Regions from separate parts of the Janthinobacterium sp. KBS0711 genome, predicted to be linked through region 3. Evidence: predicted binding sites of a transcription regulator. Region 3 holds the regulator's gene; each other region holds the start of a gene.
The links. Region 3 encodes FNR, which switches genes on or off when oxygen is low (the NO sensors DNR and NnrR bind a similar motif). Its sites were predicted from a motif close to TTGATNNNNATCAA; they were not measured.
Positions count from the first base shown of each region.

Region 1: VM94_RS05020 (universal stress protein) is a predicted target of FNR. The motif match lies at 1,956-1,969, and genes of this name have one in related genera.
Region 2: VM94_RS10710 (IPT/TIG domain-containing protein) is a predicted target of FNR. The motif match lies at 1,929-1,942, and genes of this name have one in related genera.

Region 1 covers NZ_LBCO01000007.1:260,852-264,898, reverse strand. Annotated here, with positions in the region: gene VM94_RS05035 (VOC family protein) at 60-479, shown strand; gene VM94_RS05030 (TraR/DksA family transcriptional regulator) at 590-961, shown strand; gene phbB (acetoacetyl-CoA reductase) at 1,138-1,884, opposite strand; gene VM94_RS05020 (universal stress protein) at 2,053-2,919, shown strand; gene VM94_RS05015 (hypothetical protein) at 2,940-3,293, opposite strand; gene VM94_RS05010 (glycine zipper domain-containing protein) at 3,490-4,047, opposite strand, start outside.
Region 2 covers NZ_LBCO01000018.1:206,995-211,041, reverse strand. Annotated here, with positions in the region: gene metH (methionine synthase) at 1-1,523, opposite strand, end outside; gene VM94_RS10710 (IPT/TIG domain-containing protein) at 2,164-4,047, shown strand, end outside.
Region 3 covers NZ_LBCO01000004.1:63,184-67,230, reverse strand. Annotated here, with positions in the region: gene VM94_RS00865 (response regulator) at 1-1,817, opposite strand, end outside; gene fnr (fumarate/nitrate reduction transcriptional regulator Fnr) at 2,057-2,815, shown strand; gene VM94_RS00855 (FixH family protein) at 2,942-3,466, opposite strand; gene ccoG (cytochrome c oxidase accessory protein CcoG) at 3,529-4,047, opposite strand, start outside.

The DNA of each region.
Region 1 (4,047 bases), on a different contig from region 3:
TACTGGGACCTCCCCGCCTGGCAATCGTGCCTGCGGGACGATGACCAGAGGAGACCAAGATGCGTATCGAACCGTATTTGCAATTCAATGGAAACTGCGCGCAGGCGCTCGAATACTACCGCCAGCACCTGCATGGCACCGACTTGTGCCTGATGCCATTTCGGGGCACGCCGGGGCAGGAGCAAGTCAAGGAAGACTGGTATGACAAGATCATGCACGGCTCCGTGCAGCTGGGTCCCACCATGCTGATGGGCTCGGACGGCGGCTGCACCGAGGATGGCGCCAAGGGCATGAGCGGCTGCTCGGTCTGCCTGACCGTCGATACACCGGAAGAGGCGGAGCGGGTCTTCGCCGCACTGGCGCGTGACGGCGCCATCCAGATGCCCATGGAAGAAACGTTCTGGGCCAAGCGCTTCGGCATGCTGAAAGACCAGTTCGGCGTCGCCTGGATGGTCAACTGCCTGAAAGAGCCAGCATAGAACGGCCGCTGCCAGCCTGCGCCGCGTCAAACGCGGCGCGGGTGGTAGCGCAAGCAGAGCCGCCAATCTTGGACTACCATGATGGAAGTAACCTCTACCGGGTGATGGCCATGAATGGATTGCCGCAAGACCAGCTGCAGCGCCTGCAAGGCGTGCTGGAGCAACGCAAGCTTGCGTTGCTGGAACAGATCGAGAACGAAGCGGCCGAAGCGGACGCGCGCGCCTCGCTGCTCAATGAAGTCGAAGCCTCGCCGGCCGACAATGCCAGCGTGCGCACCTTGAACGCCCTCGTCAGCGAAGCGGCCGAGCACAACCTGGCGCAGCTGGCCATCATCAAGCACGCGCTGGCCAGGTTTGCCGATGGCAGCTACGGCCTGTGCGACAACTGCGGCGAAGCCATCGGCCTGTCGCGCCTGAACGCCCGCCCCGAAGCACGGCTGTGCATCGATTGCCAGACGCGGCTGGAAAAAAGCCAGCGCTGACTAACACGCTGAGCACCATGACGGCGGCGCAACAACAAAGGGCAAGGCATCGCTGCCCTGCCCCCTGTATTACAGCGTGACTGCCATTGCCTGACGTCCGCCGCCAGCGTCTGTGCGCCAGCTGGGTGGACGGGTCTCCTCTACTGCCATTGCCTCTGTGCAAGCTGTACGCTTGCTTAACTCATGTGCTGTCCGCCATTGATGGCGATGTTCGCGCCCGTGACAAACGCGGCCTCGTCCGACGCCAGGTAAGCGACCAGGGCCGCCACCTCGTCCGGCTCGCCCAGGCGGCCCAGGGGAATTTGCGGCAGGATCTTCGTTTCCATGATATCGGCCGGCACGGCCGTCACCATCTGCGTACGCAGGTAGCCGGGCGAGACCGTGTTGACGGTGATGCCGTGGCGCGCCACTTCCAGCGCCAGCGCCTTGCTGAAGCCATGCACGCCTGCCTTCGCGGCCGCGTAGTTGCACTGGCCAAACGCGCCCTTCTGGCCATTGACGGACGAGATATTGATGATGCGGCCCCATTTATGTTCGAGCATCGGTTCGAGCACCTGCTTGCTCATGTTGAACAGGCTGTCGAGATTGGTACGCATGACCTCGGACCAATGCGGCAATTCCATCTTGCGCATGCTCTGGTCGCGCGTGATGCCGGCGTTGTTGACCAGCACGTCGATGCGGCCGAACTGCGCCAGCACGCTGGACACGGCCTCGCTGCAGGCAGCGAAATCCGTGACGTCGAGGGACAGCGGATGAAAATAATACTGCTGCGCCTGCTGCTCGTCGAGCCAGCTTGCCACCCGCGCATTGCCCGGCGTATGCGCGGCCACAACGGCAAAGCCCGCCCCATGCAGGCGGCGGCACAAGGCCGTCCCCAGGCCGCCCATGCCGCCCGTGACCAGCGCTACTTTTTGCTCCTTCATGACTGTCTCTCCCCGCTTGTTATGGTTGTTCTGCGTGGCATCAAGTGTAGGAGCAGTTTTTATAGCCAGCCTTGCGCCAGATCAAGTGCTCAGCCTGATGCAGTCGTGCGCGGCCGGCACCCCGGACTGTGCCAGAATGGCCGCTACTGCACAGCGAGAGGACAGGCCATGACATACAAGACCGTATTGCTCCACATCGACGACAGCGCCGGGCGCGCCGCCCGCATCGAAGCGGCAGCCAGCATCGCCCAGGCTTGCGGCGGCCACCTGACGGGCGTGGCGCTGACGGGCGTGTCGCGCCTGCTGTACCAGAACCAGCCCGACCTCGATGCGGACCCGAACCTGAGCTTGCATCTGAATTTCCTGCGCGACCGGGCCACGCGCGCCCTCGACGGTTTTGAAGCGCAAGTGCGCGCGGCCGGCGTCGCTTCGTTCGAACAGCGCGTGCTCGACGACGAGGCGGCGGGCGGCATCAGCCTGCTGGCCCGCTATGCGGACCTGGTCGTGATCAGCCAATACAATGCCAAGGATAAATCGCCGTCCGTGATGCGCGACTTTCCCGCCTATGTGCTGCTGCATTCGGGCCGTCCCGTGCTGATCGTGCCGTATGCGCCGCCGCTGCCCCTGCTGGCGCCGCCGGCGGCCGCCCGCAATGTGCTCATTTCCTGGAATGCCAGCAAGGAAGCGAGCCGTGCCGTGAGCGCCGCCCTGCCCCTGCTGCAGCGCGCCGGGCAAGTCCACGTGGCCATCTTTGACGCCCAGGTGCATGCCGCCGAGCACGGCGAACAACCGGGCGCGGAACTGACGCAATACCTGGCGCGCCACGGCGTGGAAGCGCGGCTGCATTTGCTCGATGGCGGTGGCGTGCGGCGCGGCGATATCGGCGAAGCGCTGCTGTCGCAGGCTGCCGACCTGTCGGCCGACTTGCTGGTGATGGGAGCGTATGGCCATTCGCGCCTGCGCGAAACCATCCTCGGTGGCGTCACGCGCACGATTCTGCAAAGCATGACGATCCCCGTGCTGATGGCGCACTAGGGATTATTCAAAGGGGCGGGCTAGCCGCCCTGCCAGGGCTGGCTGCGGATCTTCGCCACCTGGCGCTGCGCCAACCACTGCCACAGCTGCAGGGCGTCGTCCTGCGGCAGGGCCGACATGTGGCGCGGCGTGGCCAGGGCGATTTCGCAATCGCGGTCCGACCATTCCTCGAAAGTGACTTCGCCTCCGCTAGCGACCTCGACCTGATACATCAAACCATCGTCGTAGCCGAAGCGCAACAGGACGGCGGCTGGGCTGCCGTCCGGCGCACCACCACGGTAGACCTCGGCCAGCGCATCGGCCAGCTGTGCCGGCGAGGGCGCGCAGATGTCGCGCCCATCGGCCCGTGTCAGAATGAACCATGCCTGTGTCATGACGCGACCTCCTATTCATACTCGTTAGCATGCGAGGCAAGTACTACAGGCAGTCACCTTGGTCCAGTGTCACTTGGGGCGCGCGGAAACTATCCCTGTCGGCATTGTTTACCAATAATTACGAATACTAACAAGGATCATACCTAAATTTCATGCAGCGCGGAATTTATGCATATTCCACGGCTGGTGCGCCGGTTCACGCCACCAGCACGGGTATGCTGAGCGGGTCGAAATCATGCCAGTCGCCATTGGCGATCGTGCCTTCCGCTTCCTCGATATGCTCGGCGCCCAGCCGGTGCAGCGCCTCGAGCGCCCGTTCGCGCTCGTCGGGACCGCCCAGCGCGACGGCGATCAGCATGCCCGGATGACGGGGCTGGCGGCGGTTTTCGCCATTCCCCTCGCCATTTTCTTCGGACTCGCCCGCATCCTTCATCTTGTTGAAACTGTAGAGCGAACCCACGTGGGCGCCCACCAGCGCTCCCACCACCGGGCCCAGCGGCCCTGTCGCCAGGGTGGTGGCCGCGCCGATGCCCGCACCCACGGCAGCCCCGACGGCCACGCCTTCGGCGACGCCCTCCGGCGTCTCTTTCGCGCCCGGCGACATGTCGCGGTCGCCGCCGAGCGCATGCAAGTCGTGCTGACCCGGCTGGTTGACAAAGAAGGAACTGATGCGGCTATCGGGAAAGCCCGCCTGGTTCAGGGCCGCGCGCGCGGCGTCTATCTGTTCCTGCAACTGAAAATGACCTGCGATGAT
Region 2 (4,047 bases), on a different contig from region 3:
TCGAAAGCCATGACGATGACGGCCGCGCCGTAGCGGCGGCACAGTTTCGCCTGGCGCAGGAATTCCTCTTCGCCTTCCTTCATGGAAATCGAATTGACGATGGCCTTGCCCTGCACGCATTTGAGGCCCGCTTCGATGACGGACCATTTCGACGAGTCGACCATGATGGGCACGCGCGAAATATCGGGTTCCGAGGCGATCAGGTTCAAAAAGCGCGTCATGGCGGCCAGCGAATCGAGCATCGCTTCGTCCATATTGATGTCGATCACTTGCGCGCCGTTTTCCACTTGCTGGCGCGCCACGGAGAGCGCTTCGTCGTATTGCTCGTTCAGGATCATGCGCGCGAACGCCTTCGAGCCAGTGACGTTGGTGCGCTCGCCCACGTTGACGAACAGCGACTCGTCGTTGACGACGAACGGTTCCAGGCCCGCCAGGCGCAAGTCGTGCGACGGGGCCGGCACCGTGCGCGGCGTGTTTTTCGACAGCAATTGCCCGATGGCGGCGATGTGCTCGGGCGTGGTGCCGCAGCAGCCGCCCGCCATGTTCAAAAAGCCCGCGTCGGCGAATTCGCGCAGCAGGGCCGACGTATCGGCTGGCAACTCGTCGAAGCCCGTGTCGCTCATGGGATTGGGCAAGCCCGCGTTCGGGTAGATGCACACGAAAGTGTCGGCGATCTTGGCCAGCTCTTCCGCGTACGGGCGCATCAGGGCCGCGCCCAGCGCGCAGTTCAGGCCGATCGTCAGCGGTTTCGCGTGGCGCACGGAATTCCAGAAGGCGGGCACGGTCTGGCCCGACAGGATGCGTCCCGAGGCGTCCGTGACGGTGCCGGAAATCATCAGGGGCAGGCGCACGACGGTCGGGTTTTGCTCGTAGAACAGGTCGATGGCGAACAGGGCCGCCTTGCAATTCAAGGTATCGAAAATGGTTTCCACCAGCAGCACGTCGGCGCCGCCTTCCACCAGCCCCTGCGTCTGCTGCAGGTAGGCGGCCACCAGCTGGTCGAAACTGACGTTGCGCGCGGCCGGGTCGTTCACGTCGGGCGAGATCGACGCCGTCTTCGGCGTGGGCCCGAGGGCGCCGGCGACGAAGCGCGGCTTGTCCGGCGTGGAATATTTATCGCAGGCGGCGCGCGCCAGTTTGGCCGCCTGGACGTTCATTTCATAGGCCAGGTGGGCCATGTGGTAATCGTCTTGCGCGATCGTCGTGGCGCCGAAGGTATTCGTTTCGATCAGGTCGGCGCCGGCCGCCAGGTAGCGCTCGTGGATTTCCTGGATGATATGCGGCTGCGTCAGGGTCAGCAGCTCATTGTTGCCCTTGACGAACAGTTCGCGCGCGCCGCTGTCGGCCGGCGCGGTGAAATCGATGAAGCGGCCGGCGGGACCGCCACGGTAGGCTTCTTCGTCGAGCTTGTACTGCTGGATGATCGTGCCCATGGCGCCGTCGAGGATCATGATCCGCTGCGCCAGGATGGCGCGCAAGGAGGCTTCGGTCGGGGACATGGCGGGGATCACGGTATCGTTCATTTCATGCTTTCAATAGGCAAACGGGCGGCGGCGCGGCGACAGGACTGTACGAGGCGGTTGCGGATCAGCAGGATCAGCTGACGGAGTGTGCCGGCCGGATAGGGCAGGCAGAAGGTGGCAATCGCCTGATTTCACCGGGTCTAAAATTATACGGCATCAGGCTGCTTTGGTTTTAAGCAAAAGCGGCCGATCACCCCACGGCTGGCCTTCTTGCAACACATCGCCTCGCGCCACGTTTGCATCTGAAAATTACATTCCTGAAAATCTTACTCAAAACGTTAATTCTTCCGCCAAACTTGGCAGGAAGGCATGTCGTCTAGGCTGTGGAAAAATTTCCACATTATTTGCGCCAGGCCAAAATCTTTTTAATGAATTGAATGGCAATAGCTGCAAAGGAAAATAATTTTGATTTAGGACAATGCAGAGTGAAGTGAATAATTCCCAAAATAAAGGTTTCCAAACAGATACTTTAATTATTATCAAAACCAATTGAATCAAAAGCATTAATAGTTGTCTTTGGGAATCGAATTAACCCATAATATTGGTTCTTCGAAATTACATTCTCACCAAAAGTCACCAATATGTCACATTTCTCTCGTGTCCTCCCCGGCATCGCGCTGCACCAACATGGTTGCCAGCCATGAAAAACCATCTGCTTGTAGCATTGTTTGTCGTGCTGGGCCTGTCCGCTTGCGGCGGTGGAGGCGGTGGTGGCGGTGACACGGTGGTGGCGACCACGTCGGGCAATCCCGTCGTGATTCCTGCTGTGATTCCTGCCGTGACGGCTGTCTCGGCGGCGAATGTCGCCGTTGGTGGCAGCTTGGTGGTGACGGGTAGCAATCTGAGCCGCGTGACGGCTTTCCAGGTGGGTGGCGTGAACGTTACCGCCAGCGCCAGCAGCGACAGCAGCGTGACCCTGGCCATGCCGGGCGTGCCCGTGACGGGCGCCTTGAGCCTCGTCAGCGCCAGCGGCACGGCGGCAACCAGCTATAACGTGAATGTGTATCTGCCGCTGAGCGTGAGCAGTGTCGCGCCGGCAACGGGCGGCGTCGGTTCCAGCGTGACGATCGCGGGCGGCGGCATGGGCGCCGTGACAGCGGTGCAGTTCGGCAATGGCGCGGCGGCAACGCCGCAAAGCCAGACGGCCGGCAGCGTGACGGTGGTGGTGCCTGCGGGCGCGGCAACGGGCGCGCTGACGGTGCGCGGGCCCTACAACGATGTCATCAGCAGCGACACGTACACGGTCCTGGCCAGCGTGGCAGTGACGTCGATCACGTCGGCCGTCAATGGCGCGACCTTGTCGGTGACGCTGCAGGGCAGCAATCTCGACCAAGTCAGCTCGGCAACGGTCGGCAGTACGCCAGCCGTCATCGTCAGCGCCAGTGCCAGTCAGCTGTTGCTGTCCGCGCCAGCGTCGGCAACGGGCAGCGTGATGCTGTCGGCCGCTTCGCGCATCGCCGTGAATGCAGGTACGGTGTCAGCCTTTACCCTGGGCAGCATTGATTTCGCGCAGGTACTGAACTTGAACGCCAGCAATGCCGCCTTGCGCTTGACGCGCGGCAAGCCGGCCGCCGTGCGCGTGTCCGTGCTGGCCACGCAGGCCGGCCAGGCCAGCCCGTCCGTGATCCTGAATGCGACGGCCGCCAATGGCAGCAACCTGGGCAGCATCACCATGAGCGGCCCATCGGTCTTGCCGACAACGAAAAGCGATTACAGCTTCAACGGCAATTTCAGCGCCGTCCTGCCATCGGGCTGGATCTTGCCCGGCGTGCGCGTGCGCGTGACGGCCGTGGGCAATGACGGTACGCAAGTGAGCCAGGAAGCGGCGCCCGTCGTCGCCAGCGCGGCGAGAATTCATCTGGTGCTGGTACCGCTGAGTACCGACGATGGCGTGGCGCAACTGCCTGACGCCGAGCTGATCCGCGCTGCACTGACCCGCGTGTATCCGTATGCGACGGAAAATATCACCATCACCACGCGCGCCCCACTGAGCGTACCTGGCAGCAGCACGGCCGACAGCTGGTGGAGCGATACCCTGGGCAAGCTGGAAAGCCAGCGCGCGCTGGAAGACCGCGGCGCCTATTATTATGGTTTCGTGCCGAAAATGTCCTCCACGCGCGCCGCCGGCCTGGCCTACATCAACCCGCCTGGCAGCAGCAACGACTTCACGTCGGCCATCGGCCTGGACGCCAGGTTCAACAGCATTGCCTCCGTCGATCCCTTCGGCAATAGCTGGCCTGAATGGCTGACCACGATGGTGCATGAGCTGGGCCACAACCACTCGCTGCAGCACGTTGCCTGCGGTGGTCCAGCCAATGCGGCCACCGATTACCCGTACCCTAATGGCGAGCTGGGTCCGCAACCGCTGTACAACAGCAGCTATGCGGGCAGCATCGGCCAGTTGAGCAAGGCAGTGTATGGCGTGACGCCGATGAAAGACGTGATGAGCTATTGCAGCGGTGCCTGGTTCTCCGACTACAGCTATGTGCGCGTGCAGCAATTCCTGGAAAGACGCGGCACGCAG
Region 3 (4,047 bases):
ACGCTGAACCAGAAGCGGCTGCCCTTGCCTTCGCTGCTGGCGACGGCGATGTCGCCGCCCATCATGTGGATCAGCTGCTTGCTGATGGCCAGGCCCAGGCCCGTGCCGCCGAAGCGCCGCGTGATGCTCTGGTCGCCCTGCGAAAACGCGGCAAACAGCTGCTGTTGCTGCAACTCCGTCATGCCGATGCCCGTGTCGCGCACTTCGAAGCGCAGCCAGGCGCGGCCGTTGTCTTTCTCGGCCAGGCTGACGGCCACCACCACTTCGCCGCTCTCGGTAAACTTGATGGCGTTGCCGGCCAGGTTGACGAGAATCTGCTGCAGCCGCTGGGCGTCGCCCACGAGGCGGCGCGGCACGTCGGGCTCGACGGCAATCGCCAGTTCCAGCTCCTTTTCGCCCGCATTCATCGTCATGGTCGTGGCCAGCGTGTTCATGACCTCGTCGAGGTCGAATTCGACGGGCGACAATTCCATGCGGCGCGCCTCGATCTTCGAATAATCGAGCACGTCGTTGAGGATCCCCAGCAGCGACTGGCCCGCCACGCGCACCATGGTCAGGTACTTGCGCTGTTCCGTGTCGAGCTTGGTATTGCCCAGCAAATACACCATGCCCAGCACGGCATTGAGGGGCGTGCGGATTTCATGGCTCATGTTGGCCACGAAGTCGCTCTTCGCGCGGTTGGCCGCCTCGGCCCGGTCGCGTTCCTGTTCCAGCTCCGCCGCGCGCGATTCGAGTTCCTGCTGCAGCCGGTCGCGTTCGCTCATCAGGCCGTTGAACGCTTCCGTCAGCTCGCCGATCTCGTCGCGCTGCTGCACCGGCACGGGGGTGAAGCGGCTGCCGCTGGTGCGCAGCGCCTGCAGGGTGTCGCGCAGGCGCACCAGCGGCGAGAGCAGGCGCACGGTGACCCAGCCCAGAACGGCTGCGGCCAGCAGCGAGGCGAGGATGCTCCACAGCACCAGCCGGTACAGCACGCCGTCGAACGGTTCGAAGGCGTCGTCGAGGGGCAGCGAGGCGGCCAGCAGCCAGTTCACCGATTTCAGGCGCTTGAAGCTGTTGACGGCCGTGATGCCGCGGCTGTTGGTGCTGACCATGGTGCCTTCGCCATCGTCCTTCAGCAGCTGGGTGGTCGTCAGGTTGGCGTTCGGCAGGCGCGGCTGCAGCAAACGGCTGGTGTCGGGGTGCAGCACATAGCGCGGCACGGCGCCGCGCGTGAGGATGAAGTAATAGCCGCTCTTGCCGATCTTTTCCGAACGCAGGCGGCCCAGCAGGTTGTCCTTGTACAGGCGCAGCACGCCGATCAACACGCCGGCCACCTGGCCATCGGCGGCGAGTATGGGCGCGACCATCTGCACGATGGGCATGCCGCTCGATTTGCCCAGCATCGGCTCGGTGATCATGGGCTGGCGCGTGCGCAGCACGGTCTGGAAATACTCGCGCTCGGCGACGTTGATGCCGGCGCGTCCCGCCACTTCCGGCATGTCGGCCACGACGGCGCCGTGCGCGTCGAGCACCAGCACGTCGTCGAACAGCACCAGCATCGAGCGGCGCGAATAGTAGTCGCGCAATTGGACGGGCTGGCCGATCAGTTCCGGCGGCTGCTGCCGTGCCGTCAGGGTGACGATCTGCAGCAGCATGCCCAGCTTGTCGTCGAGTTCGGCGGCGGTGCGGGTGATCAGCGATGATTGCTGGCTCAGCAGGACGCGGGTGAAATCGTCGCGCATGTGCTGCACCTGGATCATGGTGACCAGGGCGATCATGGCGATCGAGGTCAGGCTGGTAGCCAGCGCGACTTTTGCTTTGATGCCGAGAGGCTTCATGATTTCCTTTTCAGTACCGTGCGGCACAGGCGGCAGATAATGCTGTCAGGAATTTTCCTATCAATACCCCAGCTTGGCAAGCGCCGCCACGCAAATTGCCCTCTCCGCATGGGCTTTTGACGATGTTGCCATATAATTAAAGGCTGGACGTCGTTTATTCGCCGAAATTACGGTGAAATTGGCACACGGCAACCCGGTATGCAGTAAACTTGTTGTTGCACTTTCTTAAAGGTACCGACATGACTGAAGCGCTACTCACTCCAACCTTGCCCACAGTGAACGTGGAAGCGTTGCGAGCGCGATGCTCGACGTGCAGCATGCATCAATTGTGCCTGCCGATGGGCCTCGATGTGGGCGACATGGACAGGCTGGACCAGATCATCGGCCGCCGCCGCAAGATCGTGCGCGGCGCCTCGCTGTTCCGCATCGGCGACTCGTTCCAGAACCTGTACGCGATCCGCCTGGGGCACTTCAAGACGTACCAGATCAATCCGGGCGGCGAAGAGCAGGTGACGGGTTTCCAGATGGCCGGCGAACTGCTGGGCATGGACGCCATCAGCGCCGACCGCCACCACTGTAATGCGGTGGCGCTGGAAGACAGCGAAGTGTGTGAAATCCCGTTTTCCAGCCTGGAACAATTACTGGGCAATATGCCGACCCTGCTCCGTCATTTCCACCGCATGATGAGCCAGGAAATCACGCGCGAGCAAAGCGTGATGCTCTTGCTGGGCAATATGCAGGCGACGCAGCGCTTTGCCGCCTTCATCGTCAACCTGGCGTCGCGCTACGAGGCGCGCGGCTATTCGAGCAGCAAATTCCAGCTGCGCATGTCGCGCGAGGAAATCGGCAACTACCTGGGCCTGACCATCGAAAGCGTCAGCCGTTTATTGTCGAAATTCAAGAAGGAAGGCTGGCTGCGTGTCTCGAACCGCGAGATCGAGATCCTGCAGCCGGCGAAATTGAAGGCCATTACAGCCGGCACGGACGTCTGCAAATAACAGCACCGTCAAAACCTACTGCGCGTCGCGCTTTGCGGCCTGCGATGCTCGCTGTGCTCTAGCACAGCTGCGCTTCTCAGCCACAAATCACTGCCGCTCGCTACGGTTTTTTCCCGGCGCTGTACGTTATAGCTCTTCATCCGCGTGCAGCGCGATGCTGCGTTGCACGGGCCAGGTCCAGATGCCGGACAGGCGCCACTCGCGTTTGTCGTTTTCCACCAGCACCTGCCAGCGGCTGCGCTCGAGCATCGGCAGCGCTACCGAGAAATTGCCGGCCGCATCGGGCTGCACCAGCAGCTTGATATCCTTTTCCGGCAGGGTCGCATGCGCCAGGTGCAGCTGCAGCGGCCCCTGGTACGCCTTGCCGAAGCTGTGCACGGAACCGCTGAGGCGCGCTGCAGCGACGTCATACGACAGGGTCGTATCCATCGCCAGGTTGCTGGCGATCGTGTCGCGCTTCAAATCCTGGTTGATCGCCTTGCCCTGCTTGTAATAATCGCCCACCACCAGTGCGTCGGGCTGCGTAAACGCGATATAGCCCATGAAGCTGCCGACGACCACGGACAGGCCGGGACCGATCATCAGCAGCCATGGCCAGCGATGCTTGTACCACGGGGCAACGGGAGGTTGCAGTTTCAGACTGTCGGACATGGTATTTCTCCTGTGTTTCTGTGTATACGGCCAGCCCCCATGCGGGGACCGGCCTTCCTGCATTAGCGCGGCACGATGAAGACCGCGCTTTCGCGCACATGCAGCGACGGGTCGTCCAACGAGTGCAATTCGATCGCAATCTTGTTCGACCCTTTCTCGCCGACGCCGTGCGGCACGCGCAGGCGGATCGGCCAGCCCAGCGTTTCCGTCGGCTGCAAGGTCACTTCTTCGCGCGTCAGCAAGGTCAGGCCCGGCAAGCCGGATGCGCTGATTTTGAAATGCTGGGTTTGCTCGGAGGTGTTCATGATCTGCAAACGATAGACGTTTTCGATCATGCCGTCTTCCACTTCGCGTCCCATCGAACCGCGGTCGCGGATCACGTCCATTTTCAGCGGCGTGCGCAGGGCCAGCGAAGTACACACGGCGATGATGATCAGGGCCAGGATGGACGTGTAGATCAGCACGCGCGGGCGCATGGCGCGCTGGCGGATCTGCTTCGAATTGAAGTTGTTTTCCATCGCATGGTCGGTGCTGTAGCGTATCAGGCCACGCGGCCGCTCGACCTTGTCCATCACGGTATT